4 regions of the Lysinibacillus sp. G4S2 genome follow, and region 3 is predicted to be linked to each of the others. Evidence: riboswitches for the same ligand, from Rfam matches in the RefSeq annotation. Region 3 holds a riboswitch; each other region holds the start of a gene.
The links. Region 3 has a riboswitch for S-adenosylmethionine ahead of QUF91_RS24975 (bifunctional homocysteine S-methyltransferase/methylenetetrahydrofolate reductase). Riboswitches for the same ligand answer to the same signal wherever they lie in the genome.
Positions count from the first base shown of each region.

Region 1: linked by a shared signal. The riboswitch ahead of QUF91_RS26450 (cyclase family protein) and the one ahead of QUF91_RS24975 (bifunctional homocysteine S-methyltransferase/methylenetetrahydrofolate reductase) in region 3 are both predicted to bind S-adenosylmethionine.
Region 2: linked by a shared signal. The riboswitch ahead of QUF91_RS22810 (Na+/H+ antiporter NhaC family protein) and the one ahead of QUF91_RS24975 (bifunctional homocysteine S-methyltransferase/methylenetetrahydrofolate reductase) in region 3 are both predicted to bind S-adenosylmethionine.
Region 4: linked by a shared signal. The riboswitch ahead of metA (homoserine O-acetyltransferase MetA) and the one ahead of QUF91_RS24975 (bifunctional homocysteine S-methyltransferase/methylenetetrahydrofolate reductase) in region 3 are both predicted to bind S-adenosylmethionine.

Region 1 covers NZ_JAUCFJ010000002.1:5,188,139-5,194,327, reverse strand. The annotation lists gene QUF91_RS26460 (Cof-type HAD-IIB family hydrolase) at 1-253, shown strand, start outside; gene QUF91_RS26455 (DedA family protein) at 398-994, shown strand; gene QUF91_RS26450 (cyclase family protein) at 1,047-1,784, opposite strand; SAM riboswitch class I at 1,902-2,005, opposite strand; gene QUF91_RS26445 (YuzC family spore coat inner layer protein) at 2,302-2,718, opposite strand; gene QUF91_RS26440 (SMI1/KNR4 family protein) at 2,877-3,428, shown strand; gene QUF91_RS26435 (VOC family protein) at 4,053-4,493, shown strand; gene QUF91_RS26430 (response regulator transcription factor) at 4,561-5,175, opposite strand; gene QUF91_RS26425 (ATP-binding protein) at 5,144-6,189, opposite strand, start outside.
Region 2 covers NZ_JAUCFJ010000002.1:4,465,313-4,471,501, forward strand. The annotation lists gene QUF91_RS22790 (SMI1/KNR4 family protein) at 54-365, shown strand; gene QUF91_RS22795 (IS30 family transposase) at 444-1,511, shown strand; gene QUF91_RS22800 (hypothetical protein) at 1,856-2,005, shown strand; gene QUF91_RS28210 (DNA/RNA helicase domain-containing protein) at 2,257-2,388, opposite strand; gene QUF91_RS22805 (protein NO VEIN domain-containing protein) at 2,455-3,588, opposite strand; SAM riboswitch class I at 3,992-4,099, shown strand; gene QUF91_RS22810 (Na+/H+ antiporter NhaC family protein) at 4,206-5,486, shown strand; gene QUF91_RS22815 (DUF6930 domain-containing protein) at 5,698-6,093, opposite strand.
Region 3 covers NZ_JAUCFJ010000002.1:4,892,475-4,898,663, forward strand. The annotation lists gene metH (methionine synthase) at 1-1,499, opposite strand, end outside; gene QUF91_RS24975 (bifunctional homocysteine S-methyltransferase/methylenetetrahydrofolate reductase) at 1,492-3,339, opposite strand; SAM riboswitch class I at 3,426-3,525, opposite strand; gene QUF91_RS24980 (protoporphyrinogen oxidase) at 3,652-5,040, opposite strand; gene QUF91_RS24985 (globin-coupled sensor protein) at 5,224-6,189, opposite strand, start outside.
Region 4 covers NZ_JAUCFJ010000002.1:2,819,506-2,825,694, reverse strand. The annotation lists gene QUF91_RS14530 (IS4 family transposase) at 1-282, shown strand, start outside; gene QUF91_RS14525 (hypothetical protein) at 816-1,013, opposite strand; SAM riboswitch class I at 1,253-1,366, shown strand; gene metA (homoserine O-acetyltransferase MetA) at 1,521-2,456, shown strand; gene QUF91_RS14515 (hypothetical protein) at 2,545-2,796, opposite strand; gene QUF91_RS14510 (GerAB/ArcD/ProY family transporter) at 2,855-5,515, opposite strand; gene QUF91_RS14505 (hypothetical protein) at 5,550-5,783, opposite strand; gene QUF91_RS14500 (Ger(x)C family spore germination protein) at 5,787-6,189, opposite strand, start outside.

The sequences.
Region 1 (6,189 bases), 300 kb from region 3:
AAATGTTTTGCAACATGATGTTTCCAAATCGATTGCTGTTCAAGCTGTACTAGATTATTTTAATTTGAGTCCTAAGGAAGCACTGGCTTTTGGCGATGGGGATAATGACATCGATATGCTGGAACAGGTTGGCTTCGGAATTGCAATGGGCAATGGTAGTGAAGCATTAAAAAATGTCGCTGATTTTATAACGAAGAAATCAACAGATGGTGGTATTGATTATGCTCTACGTGAGCTACAAATAATAGTTTAAGAGAGCTATATTTATAGTATGCACCAACCTCTATACATTAGAGAAAACTGTATGAAAGTTATAATACTCATAATGTTGCCTACTTTGAGTTATTATAAAGCTAACATTTAAAAGAAATCATTATGCTTTAGGTGGGATGGATTTATGGCGCATCACGTGCAATCTCTTATTGAACATTATGGGTATTTTGGCATTATTCTTATCCTAGTTGGAGGGATTGTCGGGCTGCCACTTCCTGATGAGATATTTTTAACATATGTAGGATATAGCGTTTATAGAGAAACTCTCTCGCATATTCCAGCTCTAATAAGCGCTGTGGTAGGTGCGGCAGGGGGAATTACCTTGAGCTACTATATAGGCTATAGATTCGGGCTACCCTTATTGCAAAAATACGGTCCGAAAATCCATATTACTGAACAAAAAATTGACGTTACTAAAAAATTATTTGCAAAAATAGGACCAGTATTATTATTAATCGGATATTTTATTCCTGGTGTACGTCATCTAACAGCATATATTGCGGCTATCAATAATTATCCTTATAAAAAATTTGCTTTCTTTGCTTATACGGGAGCGGTTATATGGACATTTACTTTTATTACTTTAGGAGAAGTACTTGGGGAGAAATGGCGCTACGTTGGGTTATATTTATCCCGCTACAGTATGTATCTTATAGCATTGTTCATCATAATAATTTTGATTGTTTATTTTATTTTCAAAAAAAGGAATTCGCCTAAATAAAAAGGGTCTGATTCAATACCTATCATGGTTTGATTCAGACCTTTTGTTATATTTAAGGCAATATTGCAAATGAACGCACAGGGAATCCAGAGGCTTTTTCAGGCTTTGGTACAATATTGAATATAGCAGCACCTTTTGGAGGTAGCTTATCCAAATTTGTCATAAGCTCAATTTGGTAAGTATCTTGTTCAAGTACAAAATATTCGCCGTCTAGCTTACTGTTTTTGCGAAAATCAGCTGCTGAATCCGTATCAAAAGTTTCGTGACCAATAGCACTTATTTTTCGTTCGTTGAATAAAAATTGTAACGCCTCTAAACCCCAGCCAGGAATATGATTATGACCATCAGCATCTTTGTTGCTGAAAGCCTCCTTATCTGGCCAACGCTTACTCCAATCGGTACGAAGCGCAACAAAGGTACCTGCTTCAATTTCTCCATATTCAGCCTCAAAGTCAAGAATATCTTGGATACTTAATGTGTAGTCGTTATTCAATTCGGCTTCCTTAGATTTATCAATAACGATTAGTGGTAGGACTAGTTCTTTTAACGCCAATTCATCTAAATAGCGTGTATCTCGCACAAAATGGATAGGTGGATCGATATGTGTTCCATATTGCCCAGGGAAAGAGAATTGCTGCGCAAAGAAGCCATCATCATGGGAAAATAATGTTTCAAATTTTGCATCATCAAACATAAAGAAATGAGGCGAATTAGGACCAAATGTATGTGTTAAATCAACCCATTCTTTAGATTTTAATAGTTGAATTGCTTGTAAAAGTTCATTTGCCATAATATTTTCCTGCTTTCTTTTAATTATTTTTGGGTGCTTAGACTTTACTTACTAGCGGCAATAAAAAAGAGCCCTCCTTGTAGAAGAGGACTCTTGTGCAAAGCAACTTAGTAAGTCTTCTCATCTTCAAGGCCGATTTCGCCAATTGGAATTAGCACCATACCTATAGGCTGGTTGCTGAGACATCATAGGGCCAATCCCTCCGTCTCTCTTGATAAGAAAAGATAATATAAGAATTTTCAGAAATATATTACGAATACTTTAGCATATTTATTTATAGTTTACAAGTTCAATAGGGATGCATGGTTAAAAGATTTTCCAGAATTAATAATTTTGCTATTGCTGCAAATATTGTTTGCCTATATTTAAATAGATAATACGATTACATACGTAAACATAGGGGTAGCCTTTGTATTTAGATTAAAATCCCGTTTCACATATGAGAAAAGCCTCGTTGTTGAATCTCAATCGCTAGGTTTAAATAGACAATACATAGATCCCACTCATTAGTTGAATTTCACCAACTCAAATTTACGGTTAGCTTACAACAGTCGCTATCAGTAAATATTATTCGAATTCCATCTGGTGTATAGTTAGTTTCGAATTTTATGGTAATGCCTGTTGATGCAATTAATTTTTCAACCTCTGTTTTATTTGACAACTGTGCCGCGTCCATAAGATCATGTGCAAATTGCTCTGATTCATCAATTTTATCCGTCAGTAATTGTGCTTGCTGCATAATAGCTTTGATCCGTTTCGCAGAAGACTTTAATTTAGTTATATTGATGGTTGGAAATGGGCTACGATTTGTTGAGTTTGTAGGCATCACTAAATGTCTAGAAGGTTGGAGTGTGGCTGGTTGATTTGCCATTGCCCATGCCCATGTTGGATAATAATTAGGATAGACAAAATACGGATAAGGATTGTAATACAACTAAAATTCCTCCTATCCTATAGTTGATACCTTATCTTATGTACAACAAAGACTTTCGGTGTTAATGGTTGATGCTTGGCAAAAGGGGAGCAAGTGGTGCGATGACCCAATCGGAAGCCATTAGTTCGTCCAATTTATTCACAGAAGGAGTTATCAAGATGGATGTTCGTGAATACATAAAAAATGGTTTTGAAGTTTACTACGAGCGCTATAATCAGATTTCGGAAGATGGATTTTGCAGATGGATGCGTCCAGATGTTCCTGATGAGATGAAATTAGCGGATACTGATGAAGAATGGTCAAGATGGAAGATGGTCCCTTCTATAGTAAGCGAAGATGATATTCAAGCTTTAGAAAAAGAGTTTGGACTTAAATTTCCTGAATGGTATAAAGCCTTTATTTCAACGTATCATCATTATTTTGATGTCATACCCGAACAAAGTATTGAAGAGCCTTTAAATAACGTTAGAGATATGTATAATCCATCGTTATGTAGTTCGGGATATCTCCCATTTTCATGGGATGAAGAGTACGGCAAAATAATTTGCATTGATTTAAATGACATTGCAGATGAAGAAAATTGTGCAATATATGAAATTGAACATGAAATTTTATTTGATGATGATGCCGATATTAAAGCGTCATTAGACTATCTGTATCCAAATTTTAAGGCATATTTTGACGCTACTTTCCTTGAATATAATAAATAGCAAAAAGGAAGAGGCGGGACAAAACCTCATTTTTCTGCAGCGAAAGTGGAGCGGAGCACAACGACAGCGACAAGTTCTCTGCGACGAAAGTGGAGCGGTAGCGACAAACCGCGGATGAGAGATTTATCGGAACAATTTCGCGATTTATCGGAACAATTTCAGATTTTATCGGAATGTTTCATCTATTTATCGGAACATGTTAAAAAATACAGTATCTCTGTTCGCATTGAGAGTTTATCGAAACAGTTTTCAGATTTATCGAGAACTTTTGATCGTTTATCGACCAACTTTATCGATTTATCACCCAACTTTTTTAATTTATCACCCAACTTTTGAAAAATATCGACATCTACCTTCATGCAACACTCTCTGACCGCACTGATAATTTACGTCGCTTATGACATAAGCATATTTTTTTACGCAAAATTTAAAAACTTAACATCAAAAAACGCAAGAAATCAACGTTTCCCAAATTGATTTATCGTGCTTTTTAAGGTTTTGACCAGTTTTGTCCCAGCCACTTTCCTTGATCTGAAATAATCTTACGGTTTTGCATAAAAACAAAGGGTTTTGAACGTTAGAAATAGAATTAAAAATCGACACGTTTAAAAAGGAGATGGATAGATGAACCGTTTAAATTTAATCACATTGGGTGTAAAAGATATGGTCGAGTCACTTAGATTTTATCGAGAGGGTCTGGGATTTGAAGTGATTGTTTATGGGGAAGAAACAAATCCTGATGTTATTTTCTTTAACAATGGAGGAACAAAAATTTCCTTGTTTCCGATTGACCGTTTAGTAAAAGATATTAACGAAGCAAATCCACCAGCGATTGGCAATGGATTTAACGGCATTACACTTGCTTATAACGGTAAATCTAAAGAAGAAGTCGATCAAGTATTTGATTTGGCTAAAGAAGCAGGAGCAACAATCGTGAAGGAACCCGAAACCGTATTCTGGGGAGGCTATAGTGGCTATTTCCAAGATCCAAACGGCTATTATTGGGAAGTTGCCTATGGAGACATGTGGCAGTTTGATGATAATGATATGTTGATTATTACGTAAAATTATATATGTGACATTTCAGAGCATGACTTCATCATTGTGATGGTCACGCTCTGTTTTACATTTGTTAATAATTTGGCTGAATATAGCCTAATTTTATTCCTTTTGTTACAGCTTCTAACGAGGAAGACACCTCTAACTTATTAAATATATGCTGAATATGGTTTGAAATTGTACGTTCACTCGCAAATAACTTAGATGCAATCTCCTTACGTTTATATCCGTCGCAGAGCAATTGTAATATTTGTTTTTCACTGCCGGTCAATTCCTCGATATAGTCTGTTGGTAATGGGAAATAGTAAGTACCCTCATTAATTTCCATTAAAGTTTGCAGTAACTTTTCTGGCATAATGTTTTTATTAATAAACCCGCTGACGCCAATTTTTTGTGCTTCATACCGATAAACAGGCAAATCATAACCTGTTAATATGACTATTTTTGTAGAACATTTATGATCTATAATGCTCTTTGCTAATCTAAGTCCGTCCTCACTACTGATGTTACTTAAATTTATATCTACTAACGTAATCGCAGGTTTAAACTCATTGATAACTGAAATAACATTTTCAATATGTTGTAATGAATGAAATTGATCTATTTCAGGGAAATCTGCTAAGACGATCTCAAGACTTTTAGCAAACAGAGCGTGGTCATCTATTAATAAAATATTGATAGGATTCATCTCCTTTCATAGGAATAACAATAGTAATACATAGGCCAGAAGGAGAGCATTTTGAAATTGACATGTTGCCATTTAGTAAAAATAACTGCTCTTTGATAGAAGCCCATCCTCTATGATCATTAGCATCATAATTTTCATTACCTACCTGACCAATTCCATTATCCTTTACTATAAGCTCTATTAAGTCATTTTCTTGTGCAAGTTGTATAAACAGATTCGTACATTTAGAATGTTTGAACGCATTGGTTACTAGTTCTTTTACTATTCGATATATAACTAAATGATAAGGCTCAACTAAAAAGAAATCATCATGGCAATTAAATGAGATTGCTATATTTTTATTTCCATATTTCTGCTGAACCATTTCGATTAAATGACTATAATTTTCTTTTAATGTGAGCGTTTTTAAGATGGTTGGGTGATACTCTTGCATCTGTTCACGTATAGACAGGTTTAAGTCATCTAGCGTATTTACGATTATTTCACGGATCTCTTCTTTATTAGATTTATTCATCATATTTTTAACGGCTAATATATCCTGTAATATTTCATCGTGTAAATAATTTGAAAAGGAGGTTTTCAACTCTTCTTCTTTAACGATCTGTACAAGATGCTGTACGTAAGAACTTTCAGGCAATGCTTTAGATTGTTCTGTACCAAAATGTAGCATTGTAGTTTTGATGTCATGAAATAACAAGGTGAAATAAAGCAAGACAAACCAAAAAATCGTATGAAGTATAATAAAATAAGCAATCATATTGAATTGAAACAATACGCCAAGTGAACAAACGAAAACAAGGCAACATAACAACATAAGCCCCATTTTATTTTCTTTTAAAAGAAAATATTTCCTCATAAATTTATGGTTTTTAAAAGCAATCGCGTGAATACTAAATAAAGGTAAAAGAACGACTGTATACCATCCTAAATTACTTAAGTGTTCAGGGCTTTTTGCAAACAACGTAGCGTACCCAATAAAGGGAACAATAAGAATCGTAACGGATTGAAGTAAAT
Region 2 (6,189 bases), 430 kb from region 3:
CAGAGGATTGGATCTCCTTAGTGGATAAACTATTTGAAATAAGGTGATTCAGAATGACTATTGAATCGATTTTATCATCATTAAATAGACGATTAGAAAAAGATAAGAACATAACTTTACAAAGAGAAAATGGAGAAATCTTAAGTGTTACATGTTATTGGAACAGTCCAGTAACTGATCAGGAATTAAAAGAATTTTCTTTAAAAACCAATCTCATCTTGCCGAAAGACTTTCATTCATTTCTAAAATTATGTAATGGTGGAAAATTATTTTCAGATGGCGTGGATTACTTTGAATTGTTCAATTTAAAAGAAATGCTAAATTATTTGAAGGCGAATTGTAAAATCAGATTAGACACTGTATAAAAAAATGCATCAAATCGGAAAAATCGTGTATTATTGGAGTTCCTACACAACAATATACAAAGGAGATTTTTCGATTTGATGCAAAAAAAGCTTAACATAAAAGGAACTCAAAAGAAACCCAGACTTACTGAAATTCAACGTGGAAAGTTAGAAGCTTACCTTGATGAAGGGAATTTATCAAAAGCTGAGATTGCCCGTAGATTGGGTGTTTGTCGTGCTACTATATATAACGAAATCAAGCGTGGAACTACTACACAAGTGAGGATAGTAAATAGTAAACGAATCTATACCACGAAGTACTTCGCTACAACGGGTCAAGCAATCACTGAACGAAATGTGGCTCGTTCTCGTAACCCTTTGAAGGTGAAGCGAGTATCGGCTTTTCTAGAATACGCAGATCAATTAATGAAGGAAAAGGAGTGGTCTCCAGACGCTGTTGTTGGTCGTACATTGCTTGATGGTAAGTTTCGTCGTGAAGAAATGGTTTGCGCAAAAACTCTTTATGCGTATATAGATCTTAGGTTGTTGAAAACTAGAAATTCTGACTTAGTTTCCAAGACATCGCGTAAAACAAAGACAGTACGTAGGGCTAGAAAAAATATAAAATGTTTAGGCGAAAGTATTGAAAAACGCCCACAGCACATTGAAACACGAGAGGAATTTGGTCATTTTGAAATCGATTCAGTGATCGGTAGAAAAGACAAAGAAGATGATGTTTTATTAACACTGATCGAACGGAAAACGCGTCGAGAATTTATTTTCAAAATGGACGGTAAGGATGCGGATTCCGTGAACTATGCGATTGAAACCATTCTAAAGAATTTTGGGGAGTTAGCACCTAAACTATTCAAATCCATTACAGCAGATAACGGGAGTGAGTTTTCAGAGCTTGCGGAAAAATGCCAAGAGTTGATGGGGATTTACTTCACACACCCCTACTCATCATGGGAGCGAGGAACAAATGAAAACCACAATAGAATGATTCGTAGATGGTTACCAAAAGGAACGTCCATAGAGAACTACAGTAGATCTTACATCCAATCTGTAGAAGATAAAATGAACCACTTGCCACGACGAATACATGGATTCAAAACACCGCATGAGATGTTTGAGGAAGAATTAAAGAGATTAAGAGAATCAGCGTAAGAAGACGTGAATCAACCAACTCTTACCCTAGGGTTAATGGGAGTTTATTGTCTATCGGTCTTTCCGCCAATTTAACAGGAACCTGGCTCCACTTCAAGGGGCAAGCCCTTTCCGTTACGCCAGAACCCTGTTTTAACCAATTGGCAGACCGACAGACAATAAACATGAAGGTGAAAAGGAACAGAAAATATACGGACATGAGATGTATTAAAAAAAGTGTCTAACTTGATATTGCAATTTACGTAAATTATTTGAATGAATATGAAACAGATATTAATTATTATAAAAGTGCGTATGATAAAAGTTGGTATATGATTGGATATTATAAAGGATATGGTGATTACTTGTTCATTGATTCAGAAAAAGTTGCTAATGGGGACTACGACTATCTAATATATGTTCAAGTTGGAGATATTCAAAGATTATCAATGAATTTTGAAACTTGGCTGGATCGTTTCATCGTCGCACAAGGAGCTAGATATTGGTTATGGTGATTAGTTTAATTTATTGTATTACCTGTCAACATGATGAAATTCTCTGAACACAAAAAGCGCAATAGTGTATGGTCGTCTCTACCATAGCTATTGCGCTTTTTTAAATATGTCTTATTAAAATATATGATTACTTTTTCAAACTTTATGATTGGACTTCTACTAATCTATTTCTTAGCGCATCCCTACATCTTTATAATTCTCAGGTTTTATATCTAAACAATCTGATTGGTTATCGTACGTTATAGATGGCCCTATATTACACTCACATAGTTTAAATCGAAACCTTGAAGCTTATAGATTGATCCCGCTTCATTTATAGTGGATTTTTCTTCTGCCCAGATGTATTTCCCATCTGATATGTTCAATGGAATTTTGAATTGCACTTATCCTTGGTTATTTAATAAATGCCGCCGTCTTTCTTATGTAAATAATCTAATGTTGAAACTACGCTATTTGTCCTCCACTCGTGTGCCATATACATCAATTGTTGATGGAATATATGCATACTTACGTGTCAATAAATCACTTACTGAATTATAACTACTAAAATCATTATCTATTTCCATTTTCATCTCTCGATTCTTGCCTACTCCATATACACGCACTAGCCATATTTCATCTTTATACTGAATGAATTTTTCTAATTCAGGATAAGAAATTGAATAGACCGCGCTTGTACTTGTTGATGTTGTACCCTTTACTTCAATTTTAATTGGTCTTGGAGGAAACTGTGGCTGTAAATAATCGAACGCTGTAATATCGTATCCTAGTCCGTCACCTTGTGTTTGCGCTACATGCTCTACCTGTTCTCCATATTTTTCACCGAATACTTCTATTACTTTCTTTTTCACATATTCAAATACTTTTTGCTCTGCAATATCACCGATTTTTTTACGCTTTTTCAAGTCTTTTTGTAGCTGTTGTTGACTAACTACTCGGCCACGTTTATTTGCACTACCCGCTACCTTATTACTAACTCTAGACTCTCCCTGCTCGTAACTAGAAGTCGCAAACATTTCCTCGTTAATTTCACCATCTTCTATTAGTTCTGGTTCTGGTTCTGGTTCTGGTTCTGGTTCTGGTTCTGGTTCTGGTTCTGGTTCTGGTTCTGGTTCTGGTTCTGGTTCTGGTTCTAAGCTACCTTCGTTAATAAAGCTGTCAAACAAGCTAGCCCAAGTTTCTGGGCAAGGAAATAAGTAAGCCAGATTTCCTTGTCCACTTTCTTTAAAGGCTGAATATTTTTCTGGACGATCAGATTGCATATCTTCCCAAACATCTTTTATCATTATTGGTTGTTCTAAAATTGTGTAATCTACATCTACCCTATATCCCTCATTTGACCATAGTTTTTTCACCTTAAGCTCTTGAGGTTGTTCTGCAATATAACAATCTGAAAGTGCTATGCCTACTGCACGAATTGCTTGATCGTAACAACTGTAAATTTTATTACCAGTCCTAATTGTAGCCATTCGTTCATATGCATGCTTTCGATTTCCGTTTTTATCCTTTTGTGGAGACCACATATATCCCCCGCTAATTTCCTCTTTATGTGACTTATTTTGCATTACAATAAAATTACCCATATATTCACCCTTAGTTTCAGAAAACGTTCCATTTCATTTTTAACATTATTTAAATATTGTAATTTCACTATAATTTATGATTATTATATTGTCAAAAAGTTCATTAATAGTAAATAATATCGTGTTTATAATTAGGCTCAATTAGTAATTTTCTTATACTCAATATATATAATTTTCACAAGATGATTACGTGCAGTTCGTTTTAGTTACGAGAGATTATAGACACTATTTTACGAAAAATTTAAAGCTCCTCTTTTTTTACCTTAGGTAGTCTTAAAGCTGACTTTTTTGAGAAAACGAACTTTTATGTCGTTTTGAAATACAGTTTGATTAAAAATAAGTTGCAAATATAGATGTTTTATTATAATATTTTATTATTGTGCAAAAAAATAATATATTTTTCTTCTTATCAAGAGAGATGGAGGGACTGGCCCTATGAGATCTCGGCAGCGGAACTTAGTAATTAAGTTACTGTGCCAAATCCAGCAAGCAATGGCTTGATAGATAAGAGGAGTGTTTTATAAATATAAGACCTCTTCTTGTTATTTCAAGAAGAGGTCTTTTTTTAGAAAAAAATGGACAAGGACGTATCCATTTTAATTTTTGGAGGTTGAACAATGAAGAAAGAGAATCCATGGGCACTGATCCCATTTGTTGTTTTTTTAATTTTATTTATTGGTTCAGGGGTTATTACAGGTGATTTTTATGCCTTTCCTGTCATTGTAGCCATTTCCATTTCGGGTGCTGTGGCTCTGGCGATGAATCGAAAAGAGTCGTTTTCGCGAAAGGTTGATATTTTTTGCAAAGGCGCAGGAAATTTAAATGTCATGATGATGGTTGTTATTTTTCTCTTGGCTGGAGCCTTTTCAGCAGTAGCAAAAGGCATGGGGGCAGTGGACTCCACTGTTAATTTTGCTTTATCGGTCATTCCGCCAAACCTACTTGTCGTAGGCTTGTTCATCATTGCCTGCTTTATCTCCCTATCAATGGGTACATCTGTGGGAACGATTGTTGCACTGGCGCCAATTGGAGTTGGAATAAGCGAGCATATCGAACTTTCCATGGCTTTAGTAATGGCAGCGATTGTTGGCGGTTCGATGTTTGGCGATAATTTATCCATTATTTCAGATACGACAATTACTGCCGTTCGTTCACAAGGCGCACAAATGAAGGATAAATTTAAGGTGAATTTTTGGATTGTGTTGCCGGCAGCTATTATAACGAGCATTATTTTAGGGGTTATCACAATGGGTGAAACGGCACAAGTAGAGCATTTAAGCTATAGTTGGGTAAAAATTGTTCCTTATGTTTTGGTTATTATTTTAGCGTTAGCAGGAATGAATGTTTTCCTTGTTCTGACATTGGGCATTGTTCTCGCCGGGGCTGTTGGTTTAGCGGATGGTAGCTATCATTTGATGAGCCTTATGCAAACGATTGGCGAAGGAATGTCAGGCATGTATGAAATGGCATTTCTTGCGATATTAATAGCTGGAATGGTAGAGGTTATTAAGTTTAACGGAGGAATTGACTTCCTACTTCACCTTGCAACACGAAGAATTAAATCGAAAAAGGGTGCTGAATTTGGGATTGCCGGCCTTGTGGGCTTAACAAATTTATCTACGGCCAATAATACGATTGCTATTTTAATTGCTGGCCCACTTGCAAAAAACATTGCTGACCAATATGGGATTGAGCCGAGAAAGTCCGCAAGTATTTTAGATATTTTCTCCTGTACTATCCAAGGTCTTCTGCCATATGGAGCCCAATTCCTTGCAGCTGCAAGCGTAGCCGGAATATCGCCAGTGAGCATCCTTCAATACTCTTACTATCCGATTTTGATAGGAATTTGCGGGATTATCGCTATCCTTATTGGATACCCGAAACAGAAGAAAGCTTGAATTTCATCACTTTAAAGTGACGGGTGTAGCTTTAAAAAATATTGATTTTACATTGAAATAATCCAATCGTTTTGACAAAAGATTCATCAAAACGATTGGATTTTTTTATGGGGTTATAGGTAGAGTATAGATGACCATTCCTATTGAGCTTTTTAAATACGTACACGTTTAACTTTTCTAAAGTCACAAAAATGTGTGGTGTGGTTATTCTCTATTCTTCAAATAAATCCATTGACATGGTTTTCAAAAATTCTCTCACTTCTCGAATGCAAGGAAGTTCACTCTCTATAAGCTCCACCCCGACAATTTTTGCTAGTGGTTGAAGTATCGGTCTTAACTCTTTAGAGACAAATATTTTACTTGGTCTTACCTCTAAGCCTTGTAAAAATGTCCATAACACGCCTTGCGCAATTGGTGCCGTTTTAGGCATAGAGAGCATCTCATATTCAATAACCAAATTGCTTCCTCGTTCAACAAGCATACTAGAAATCGGATAAACAGTGCGGCTCGTTAGTTCCGATTCTACGCCAAAAGGCATGTAAAATAAATCATATTCTAATTGTAACGCGCTTTTAGGCTTTTTCTTATATTTTGCTTTTTCAAACATCGAAATTTCCTCGTAACACTCATACGTTAGCTCCGGTATATTAATTTGCAAAATATAGATTTCTTGTAACTCACCATCCATTTGTACTTTAAACGT
Region 3 (6,189 bases):
GGGTCAAAGATAATATCTTCAGGCGCGATACCCCACTTTTCTGTTAACAATTTATAGGAACGCTCAGCAATCTCTAACTTACGGTGTCGATCAACCGCCATACCTTGCTCATCAATTGTACCCACTACTAAAGAGCCACCATATTTTTTCACTAGCGGTAAAACTGCGTCAAAACGCTCCTCGCCATCCTCTAAGTTAATTGAATTAATGATAGCTTTCCCTTGAGAAAATTTAAGTGCTTCCTCAATTACTTTTTCATCTGTTGAGTCAATAACAAGAGGTACTTTTACTTTTTTTACAACCTCCTGCATAAAACCTTGCATATCAGCTAATTCATCGCGGTCAGGATTCGCTAAACAAATATCAATAACATGTGCTCCATTTTTCACTTGGGCACGCGCGATTTCGGCTGCTTCCTCAAACTTTCCGTCAATAATTAAATTTTTAAACTTACGAGAGCCAATTACATTTGTCCGTTCCCCAATAAATAATGGACGCATGGAATCGTCATACACTAATGGCTCGATACCTGATACTACATGGCCATGAGTTGCAGCTGGTAACTGACGAGGCTTTTCGTTCTTTAGCACCTCTCGAATTGCTGCAATATGTGCTGGCGTTGTGCCACAACAGCCTCCGACAATATTCAGCCAGCCCTTTTCGGCAAAACCTTTTAACTTCTGTGATAATGATTCAGGCGACTCATGGTAGCATCCTTCCTCGTCAGGTAAACCTGCATTCGGATAACAGCTAATATAGCCTGTTGAAAGCTCTGCAAGTGAACGAATATGATCCGTCATAAACTCTGGTCCCGTCGCACAGTTTAAGCCAACTGATAACGGTTTAATATGCTCAATGGAAATGTAAAAAGCATCGATTGTTTGACCAGCAAGTGTCGTACCCATCGGTTCAATTGTTCCCGATATCATCACAGGGAGCTCTTTTCCAGTTGCTTCAAAAGCACGAGATACTCCTAGGGTTCCCGCCTTAACATTCAACATATCCTGACTTGTTTCTAGCAACAGAACGTCCGCTCCAGCTTCGATTAATGCCTTTGCCTGTACATAAAAGTTTTCCTCTAACTCATCAAATGTAATACCACCAGTTACCGACAAGGTTTTTGTAGTTGGTCCCATAGCCCCTGCTACAAAACGTGGCCAATCGGATGTTGAAAACTCATCTACTACTTTACGTGCAATTTCCACAGCACGTTTATTGATCTCTTCTGCCTTCGCACCAAGATCATATTCATTTAATACAAGTGGTGTACCGCCAAATGTATTTGTACAAATAATATCTGCTCCAGCCTCTAAATATTTCCTATGAACTTTTTCTAGCACATCTGGTCTAGTTAGCACAAGATTTTCATTACAGCCATCGTATTCCTCGCCGCCAAAATCCTCTGCTACTAAATTTTCATTTTGTAGCATTGTACCCATTGCGCCATCAAGAATTAAAATTCGTTTCTCTAGTTGCTCTTCAATCAAGTGCTTAGCCATTTATACTTACCCCTTTTTTCTGTTCATCCAATTGCTTAATAAATTTCATCAACTCTAGTGTCATATCATAGCGTAAAAATGGTGTGATCAGGTAAATACCATTGAAATATTGCGCTGCTACTTCCACTAATTCCTTGGCAATTGCAATCCCTTCTAGTGTTGCGCGTTCCTTATCTTCACCACAAGCCTTCATACGAGCTAGCGCATCATCAGATAGTTTGATGCCTGGTACTTCATGATGTAAGAACTCCGCACTTTTATAGCTCGTTACTGGCATAATACCTATATATATAGGTGTTTCTAAATGCTTTGTCGCCTCGTAAATTTCCACAATTTTTTCCTTTGTATAAACAGGCTGCGAAATAAAATAATCTGCCCCATGTTCAATTTTCTTTTCTAATCGAGATACAGCGCGATCCAGCACACGTACATTAGGATTAAACGCTGCCGCTACAGAGAAATTCGCCTTTTTACGAAGTGGTTTTCCTGAGAACGATACACCTTCATTTAACTGTTTTATTAATTGGATTAGTTCCATTGAAGATACGTCATAAACGCTAGTCGCACCTGGGAAATCACCTACCTTTGTTGGATCTCCAGTAACCGCTAAAATATCATGAATCCCTAGAGCATTTAATCCCATTAAATGTGATTGAAGACCAATTAAATTACGATCTCGGCAAGTTATATGTGTCAACGGTCGTACCCCATGTGCTTCTTTCAGTAAGGCACCCATTGCAATATTACTAATCCTTGGTGATGCCAGTGAATTATCAGCCATCATGACTACATCTGCGCCAGCCTCATATAATTTTTCAGCGCCTTCAATAAAACCTTCAATTTCTAAATGCCTTGGTGTATCTAACTCCACTATAACTGAGCGTTCACGTTTTGCTTTTACATGTAATGGCTCATAATTTGGTGGCTCTGCCTCACGTAAAACCTCTACTTTTTCTGGCTTCGCGTACTTTTCCTCTACTGGAGATAGCTCCTCTAAGTACTTTTTCACTGCAGCAATATGCTTTGGTGTCGTACCACAGCAGCCACCGATTAAACGCACCCCCTGATCACGAAGTGCTACAGCTGCTCGCCCAAAATAATCTGCCTCTGATTCATAAACGACACGGCCATCCTCTAAATCAAGTAGCGATGCATTCGGATACGCTGACATAAATGCTTTTTCAGGAAGCTCTACACCTTCAAATGCTTGAATAGTATGGTGTGGACCTAAGCGACAGTTAACACCTACGATATCAGCACCTAGCGCTTCAAGTTCATGTAAAGCGTTATTTAAACTCATTCCATTTTGCAAAACTCCTGGTTCATGCATAGAAACTTGAGCAATAATCGGTAATTTTGTTTTAGCTCGTAGCATTGTTAAAGTTGCTGCCAGCTCTTCAAAATCATAATATGTTTCAAGTAAAAGACCATCTGGATTTCCTGCAAGTAGAACCGTTGCTTGCTCTTCAACCGTTGCTAAAATTTCCTCTAACGTTGCATCACTCTTTCGAATACCACGGATTCCTCCAATAGTACCCAAAACAAATTGTCCACCATCTGCTGCCGCTCGTTTAGCAATCGTAATAGCGGCTTCATTAAACTGCTGCACTCGTGATTCTAATCCATAGCGGGCTAATTTTATGGCATTAGCTCCGTATGTGTTCGTTTGAATAATATCGGCTCCAGCTGCTATATATTCTCTATGAATCTTTTCAATTAATTCCGGTCTCTGAACATTCATTTCCTCATGGCAGTACTCCAAGCCATAGCCGTATAAAAGCGTACCAATTGCACCATCTGCTGTAAGAACATTCGTTTTTAACTTTTCAAGCAATCCCATAAAACTAGCCTCTCTTCCCTTATCTCTAAAATAAAAAAGCCTTCTTTCAAAAAAAGAAGGCTTTTACGTTTCGTAATTGTTTTTCCTTCTCATCTTCGACACATAGGTCTTCTGGATTTAGCACCTGACAAAAAGTTGGTTGCTGAAGCTTCATAGGGCCAGTCCCTCAGCTTCTCTTGATAAGAATGTATTATGAATTTTTTAAATAATTAAAAGAATCATATCGTTTACGAACGATTGAGTCAAGACTATTTCACTGAACAAAAGATATTTTCTACTAAAAAAACATTATATTTTGATTTTATTAAGCAATTACAATAGTTTTTCAGCAAGTTCCTCGCCAATTTTTTTCCCGTTTTGAATACAAGCACCTATGCCTACTCCAAAATAAGAACATCCCGCTATTGATAGATTTGGATAGTTGTTCTCAAGCTCTCGCACTAGACCTTGCAACGCTTCACGATGTGCCAAATCATACTTCGGCATTTGGTCAATCCATTTTGTTACATCGACAACAGTTGGTTTTTCCTCAATGCCTAAGCTTTTTCTTACATCCTCTAGAGCAACAGCTGCTAACTCTTCATCTGTCATCATACGCAATCTCTCATACGCAGGGTTAATGCTTTTATAAAAAAGTCGCACAAGTAATTTTCCTTCTGCAGAAGTGTGTTTCCACTTGCGACTTGTCCACGTTGCTGCATTACATATAACATCAGAATTATGCGAAACAATATAACCTGTTCCATCTGCTGGTAATCTATGGTCAGGTACATCAAATCCTAAGTAAATCGTAATGGCTGATGCAGTATTGAATTGTTCAAAATAGCCGTTCAATGATTCATCTTGCAACAAGTTTTGTACTGAGTCATTAGGAAGTGCCAAAACAATATGATCTGCTTCAATCAATTTATCGTTTGCTAATGTAACCGAGTATTGATTCTCCTGCTTTTTAACACTTGTCGTAGCAATTCCTTTAATAATTTCTACATCCGTTAATGTTTCTTCAAGTCGATCAATTAATGACGATAAACCATTTTTAAATGAAATAAATTTTTTATTTGCGGCTTTCGCAAACTGCTCTCTGTTTGCATCGAAACCTTTAATAATACTACCGTATTCATTTTTATAATCGATTAAATACGGTAAAGTGGAAGCAATAGAAAGTTGATTTAAATCTCCCGAATATACACCTGCAAGTACTGGTGCTATTTGGTTTTGAACAAGCTCCTCACCTAAATAATATGTTAAAAATTCCCCAATAGAGCTTTCCTTTGTAAATCTTTCATTTGGCATTGTTAAATCATTTAATGCTACCTTTTTCCCCTCTTCTGATACAAGCGTGCTTTCCTCAAGAGATTGTAAGCTCATTGGAATACCGAACGTTGAGTCAGCTGGGATGGCATGAAGCTCATTGTTTGTGTAAATATATGAAATACCTGTTTCGTTGTACACAAGATTTTGTTCAAAATGAAGTTCCTCTACTAACTCCATGACACCTTTATGACGCGCTACAATAGAATCTGCTCCTGTTTCCATAATGAAGCCTTGTTCATATGCAGAGTGAAGTTTGCCACCAAGGTATGTATTTTTTTCAACAAGTACAAGCTTAACATCTACGTTTTTCTCCCGAACCTGACGTTGCAAATAATGCATTGTACACAATCCTGTAATTCCGCCACCTAATACAACAACTGTTTTCATATTAAACCGCCCCTATTTTTAGTTCTTTATTTAGTATAAACTTTTTTTCTTAAAAATTATGCTAAACCCTTTACAAATTTAGCAAAAATGGAGCTACCCAGCGTACTGGATAGCCCCATTCTTTTTCTATTAACCTTAGCCCTAAAGTGTGCGGTGCCGTTATGTTCTTTGGCATTTTCTTAATTAATTTAAATTCTGTGTAATATTCGCTAATTTTTCAGCAGAACTTGTTACCTCACCAAAGGCAATCCCTAATTCATTGAGAATTTCCGCTATCGCTAGAACCTCTTTTTCCATACAATCATTTTGTTCTTTAGCTTCTGTCATAGAATCTAATATTTTGGTGAATTGTCCTTCTGTTTGTGCCATATTTTCTTCACCAGATCCGACTTCTTCCTGAATATTACTAAGCGAATGAACAAGTTTATCTGTCCGCTCATTCGTTTTATGTAGTAACGTCGCTACCGATGTGACAGAATCCTTTGTTTGAATCGATAGTTTTCTCACTTCATCCGCAACAACACTAAAGCCTTTACCCGCTTCTCCAGCACGAGCCGCTTCTATAGCTGCGTTTAAAGCTAACAAATTTGTTTGGTTTGCAATGTTCGTGACAACATTCATGATGGATTCCATTTCCTTTGACATTTCGGTCAACTGTTCAATATTTTCTGTTATATCATTAAGTGAATGAATAATATTACTCATATTGTGTGATTGACTTTTTAATTGTTCACGACCTTCTAATGCATGATTCTCCGCCATCGCCGACACTTGAAGGGATTTTTTTGCTAATTGTTTAATCTCAACTGATTGTCTACTTAAGCGCTGAAATGAATTATTTGTTTCCTGAGATATTGTGGCAAGACCTTCAGAAGACTCTACTATTTTCTTCTCTAGCGCTTCTTTTTTTCGTTCCATATCTTCCTTAAGCTGTTCAACAGTATTCTCAAATGCTTCTAAAACCAACTGTTGCTCAAAATTAGAGATTTTTGAAATGGCTCGAATTGTATTGAACTGGTCCTTTGGATGATTAATATATTGCTCAACCAAGTCAATAAATGATACCGACAAATCTTGAAAAGCACAAATATACCATTGTGTTCTAAGTCCAATATGTACATGTACCTTTGCAATTTTAATGCGTCTCAG
Region 4 (6,189 bases), 2.1 Mb from region 3:
ATTGAAAATTTTTTCCGTTGGATTAAACAAAACTTGAACGTACCTGTTCTATTCGGAACAACAAAAAATGCTGTATTCAATCAGCTATTCGTAGCCCTTATTGCCTATGTTTGTTTGAAATTTCTTCATACACAAGGGAATAAGAAAAATAATATCAAACCCTTATCATTCGTAGGTTTTACACGGATGTTTCTTTGTGCTGCCCTGCCAATAGAATGGCGAATCAGGGTGAAAGAAATCCTGGTGTTTCATTGGAACATAAATCATTCAACTACTGTATAATTTTGGTTAATCAACACGTGTGAAATGAGAATAAGAAAATTACACTAGTAAACATATTATTGGAGGAATTAAGATAGATATTATCTAAATAAATTTTTTAAAAATATCAAATCCGTAAACTTTACAGTGTAAATTGATAATTTATTTTCAACTTCCTCGATCATATTAGATAAGCCTATAAAGTCATCTTTAAACTTATCAAATAAATAAGTAACCGTCTCATCATTCTCAAAGGAACATGTAGATTGTTTTATTTCAATAGCTCATTGATCTCATCTTCAGTCAACGCGGTTTATAGTTGCTATGACGACTTTCACTTAAATTTGTGGTACTAAACTTTTATATTTATAGATATTAGTCCAATGTCCGTCTGCACCTGTAAAGTAGAATCCATAGCCATTTTTTTAGGAATTCTTCAATTACTTCTGTCCATTTACGACCTAAAACATAATAGTTACAATTTCTTAAATCAACGTGTACTCCACTGTCTTCACTTGCACCATCACATTCATTAATTTCATCCTTTAGAAAATTCAGTACCAATGAAACAAATTGCTTTCCTTCATTTCTTCTTCCCATTCGGATAGATTAAATTTCATCTCGCGTTCATCTTCAGAAGAATCAAAGTCAGTTATACCTTCATTAATTGGTTCACTATGAGTTCCACCGTCCTCATCTGGAATATCAATAAATAACGTCCATCGAATTTCATATTCATCAATGTTCCACATGCAAACGCAATAACTTTGATTTTCCATTTCTACATAAATGCGATCTAAATCCCAATAGTAAATGTATTACTCCCAAATTAAAGCTATTAGGAATCTCATAATATTTCATCGTGTAAATAAGGTTTGCATCAAGAATAGTGTTCATCAATTCATAGTAGAACATGCATGTTAATAACAAAATATTCTATGTATTATTGAAATTCCTAATTGTTCATGTTACAATTCATTTTAATTAAATAATCTTATCAAGAGAAGCTGAGGGATTTGGCCCGATGACGCTTCAGCAACCTCTAACAAAAAAAGTTAGAAAGGTGCTAATTCCAGCGAAGGATTGATCCTTTGAGAGATAAGAGTGAACGTGGTAAAAAATCCTTCTCATTCTATCTCAAATGGAATGAGGGGGATTTTTTAATTTAATTCGATAAAAGATTTTATGAGCTTTGTGCATGGATACTAAGGCACTAATTGATGTTAGAAAGAGAGAAATAAAAGAGAGGGGAATGCAAGATGCCAATTAATATTCCGAAAAACTTACCAGCTGGAGAACATTTACGTGAGGAAAAAATCTTCGTAATGGAAGAGGATAGAGCGAAAACCCAACAAATTCGTCCGTTAAATATATTAATTTTAAATTTAATGCCAGAAAAAGAAAAAACAGAGCTACAATTACTACGTTTATTAGGTAACACACCATTACAAGTCAATATTACATTTTTAAATACTGCTACGCATGAATCAAAAAATGTTAGTAAATCACATTTACAGTTATTTTACACGACCTTTCATCAAATTCGCCATCGCCGCTATGATGGCATGATTATTACGGGAGCACCAGTAGAAAAAATGGCATTTGAAGATGTGAACTACTGGCAGGAAATATCAGAAATCATGGATTGGTCCAAAAAGAACGTAACATCGATCCTTCATATATGTTGGGGTGCACAAGCAGCGTTATACCATCATTACGGTATTGGCAAAATTGAGCTTCCTGCTAAATGTTCAGGTGTTTATTCCCATGTCATTACGGATTTAACAGTGGATTTAGTACGTGGCTTCAGTGATTTATTTACGGCTCCACATTCACGTTATACATCAGTCTCCATTGAGGAAGTCCGCAACCATCCTGATCTACGTTTATTATCGTATTCAGAAGATGCGGGTGTCTTTATTGTGCAATCGAAGGATAATAAAAACATTATGATTACAGGCCACCTTGAATATGATGCAACAACATTAGCAGATGAATATAGTCGTGATGTTGCAAAAGGATTGGATATTGCAGTTCCAGTGAATTACTTCCCAAATGATGATCCATCAAAAGAACCGAATAATACATGGCGTGCCCATACACATTTATTATTCTCAAACTGGTTGAACTACTATGTTTACCAAGAAACACCATATGAATGGGATTTCGTTGATGAAATTGAATATCATATATAAGCGCATGGTTTTTATAAACTCTCGATTGTAAAGTAAAATGATGACCTTGATTATTTCGTGGTCATCATTTTTTTATCCGAATATGTTGCTAATTTTTTGGCGGATGTTCATTGATAGATACATTTTGATTTTTTGTATTACTTTCGTTCTTTGCAGCATTTTGGCTGTTTTTATCGCTCGCATTAGTAGCAGTATTTTGATTGTTGTTATTGCTAGTATTAGTAGCAGCATTTTGACTGTTTTTATCGCTCGCATTAGTAGCAGCATTTTGATTATTGTTATTGCTAGTATTAGTAGCCGCATTTTGGCTGTTGTTATTGCTAGTATTATGTAGCCGCATTTTGGCTGTTGTTATTGCTAGTATTAGTAGCTGTATTTTGCTGTTGTTATTGCTAGTATTAGTAGTTCCGCATTTTGGCTATTGTTATTGCTATATTAGTCGTACCATTTTGGCTGTTATTGCTAGTATTAGTAGCCGCATTTTGGCTGTTGTTATTGCTAGTATTAGTAGCCGCATTTTGACTGTTTTTATCGCTCGCATTAGTAGCAGCATTTTGATTGTTATTATTGCTAGTATTAGTAGCCGCATTTTGACTGTTTTTATCGCTCGCATTAGTAGCAGCATTTTGACTGTTGTTATTGTTTGTATTAGTAGTAGCATTTTGGCTGTTGTTATTGTTTGTATTAGTAGCCGCATTTTGACTGTTTTTATCGCTCGCATTAGTAGTAGCATTTTGATTGTTATTATTGCTAGTATTAGTAGCCGCATTTTGACTGTTTTTATCGCTCGCATTAGTAGCAGAATTTTGGCTGTTGTTATTGTTTGTATTAGTAGCAGCATTTTGATTGTTGTTATTGCTAGAGTTAGTAGCAGAATTTTGGCTGTTGTTATTGTTTGTATTAGTAGCAGAATTTTGGCTGTTGTTATTGTTTGTATTAGTAGCAGCATTTTGACTGTTTTTATCGCTTGCATTAGCAGCAGCACTTTGATTGTTGTTATTGCTAGTATTAGTAGCAGAATTTTGGCTGTTGTTATTGCTAGTGTTAGTAGCAGAATTTTGGCTAAGGTTATTGCTTGCATTATTAGCAGTATTTCCGCTATTGCAATTACTTCCATTCATTGCAGCATTTTGACTGTTTTTATCGCTTGCATTATTTGCAGCGTTTTGACTGTTGTTATTGCTTGTATTTGTAGTAGCATTTTGGCTGTTGCTATTGTTTGTATTAGTAGTAGCGTTTTGGCTGTTGCTAGCATTATCAGTAGCATTTTGACTGTTGTTATTGCTTGTATTTATAGTAGCATTTTGGCTGTTGTTATTGTTTGTATTAGTAGCAGCGTTTTGGCTGTTGTTATTGCTTGAATTAGTAGCAGAATTTTGGCTGTTGTTATTGTTTGCATTAGGAGCAGCATTTTGGCAGTTGTTATTGTTTGTATTAGTAGCAGCGTTTTGGCTGTTGTTATTGCTTGCATTATTAGAAGCATTACCGCTATTGCCATTACTTCCATTCATTGCGTTTTGGCTATTGTTATTGCTTGCATTATTAGAAGCATTACCGCTATTGCCATTACTTCCATTCATTGCGTTTTGGCTATTGTTATTGCTTGCATTATTAGAAGCATTACCGCTATTGCCATTACTTCCATTCATTTCAGCATTTTGGCTATTGTTATTACTTGCATTATTAGCAGTATTTCCGCTATTGCAATTACTTCCACTCTGTACAGCGTTTTGACCGTTGCTATCGTTTGGATTATTAGTAGCACTTCCACTATTGCTATTAGTTTCATTCTGTGTAGCATTTAGGCTGTTGTTATCACTTGCATTATTAGAAGCATTACCGCAATTGCAATTACTTCCATTCATTGCAGTATTTTGGCAGTTGTTATCACTTGCATTATTAGCAGCATTTCCGTTATTGCTATTACTTGCATTCTGTGTATTACAATTACAGTTTGTATTCCCTTGATTACCATTAATATTGCGAATTTTTGCAGCGATTAGTAAAACTATCGGTAACAAAATTGCAAAGGTACCACAAAACAAAGGCCAAATTTCGTTATTATAAGTATTGGAATGGACGATATCAGGATGAATAATTTGCGAAAAGCCAATACTAATCATTCCGAGTGGCACAATGAGCGGACGATGATCTTTGATTTTACATATTTGTGCTATGCCGATTACGGAGGCATAAAAATACATAAACGTTTTAATATAAATAGATATGATCCACATGGCTGCCATAATAATTTCAACACGTTGCAAAAAATGCCCGATTGAAATTCTTTGCGCTAATGCATAGCTAGGAAATGTCCGATTAGCAGTATTTGATGGACCTATGACAAGGAGACAAAGTGAGACGATGATAATTAAAACAATACCTCCAATAGCTGTCCCAATATAAAATCCTATGTGTGCGGACTTATGAACGTTGACAGTAGATGGGTAAAGTATTAATAGCGCGGCAAGAGGGAATGAACAAATACTCATAAATCGAATAACGCCTATAAATAATGATTTTTTTGAAGTTTCCAATATGGGCTGTAAATTTTCAAAATGGATTAATGGTGATATAAAACCTACAAAAATTATAAAAACCAACATAAATATTGGAAAAAGTATTTCTGTTGAACGTGCAAAGACTTCGATCCCTTGGAATGCAGCAAAAATGATGATAATGCCAAACAGCAACGAAAAAGCCATAGGAGGCGTCTCTGGCATCACTTCCGTTGACATGAAATTACCAATAAAATATAATAACTGACCTGCACCAAAAAAGGTAAGAATGGTAAAACCAATTGCGGTCAGTTTTCCGAAAAAACGACCTAGTATTTTTTCATTCGCCTCTGTAAATGTAAGTGTGGGATTCAGATTTCCTAAAGTAACGTATAGCTTCACTAAGAGAAAACTTAAACCGACACCGATACTTGTTGCTATCCAGGCATCTTGCTTTGCTACATTTGTTACACTTGAAGGGATAATTAAAATGGCTGTACCAACTGTAAAAAGAAGGGTAATGATAGTAAATTGTCTTGAACTAATGATTTGTTTTTTCATCATGCACTACCCTTTCTTTTTAAAGTTACTTCATTTATTTTGACAGTGAAACGATGAACTCTTTAATTGGAGTAAAGATAAAGGTAATCAAGTCTATTGGGCTTGGAATTTTAAGATTTAAAGCAATGCCGATATTTAATGCAGTACCGATCAATAAAAAAATCGAAAAAATAACAATTGTTTTCGTTTCGTTATTTTTTTGAAGTTTAGGAATAAAAGCATAGGCAAGAACAATTGAAATAATGACTATGAATATTGTTACAACCATATCTTATTCCTTCTTTTTCTTATTCAAAAATGAATTTTGCATTGTTCCTAGTCCTTTTGTTCTGACATGTACTTCAACATTAACCGGTAGATCTTGGAATATGGTTGGCCAGTCATTTTTAATTTTTTTCCATTTTTCAGGATCTGCCCGGTGTAGTTCTTCACCAAATCCAAAAATATCGGCTCGATAAGTTTGCTGAATTGTAGTGATTGTTTTTTCGATTCGTTTTTTAATAAGTTCTTCCGTTTTTTTATTTACGTAATCAATATTTTTATGGGAAGTAAGGTTGATTTTACATTCTACTTCTCCAACATTTTGCTCAACTTCTATATGAACATTAATTTTGGGCGCATCTTTTTCAAACTTACCCTTTATTTTTGTTTTTGATTTCGTAATTTCTGTTGCT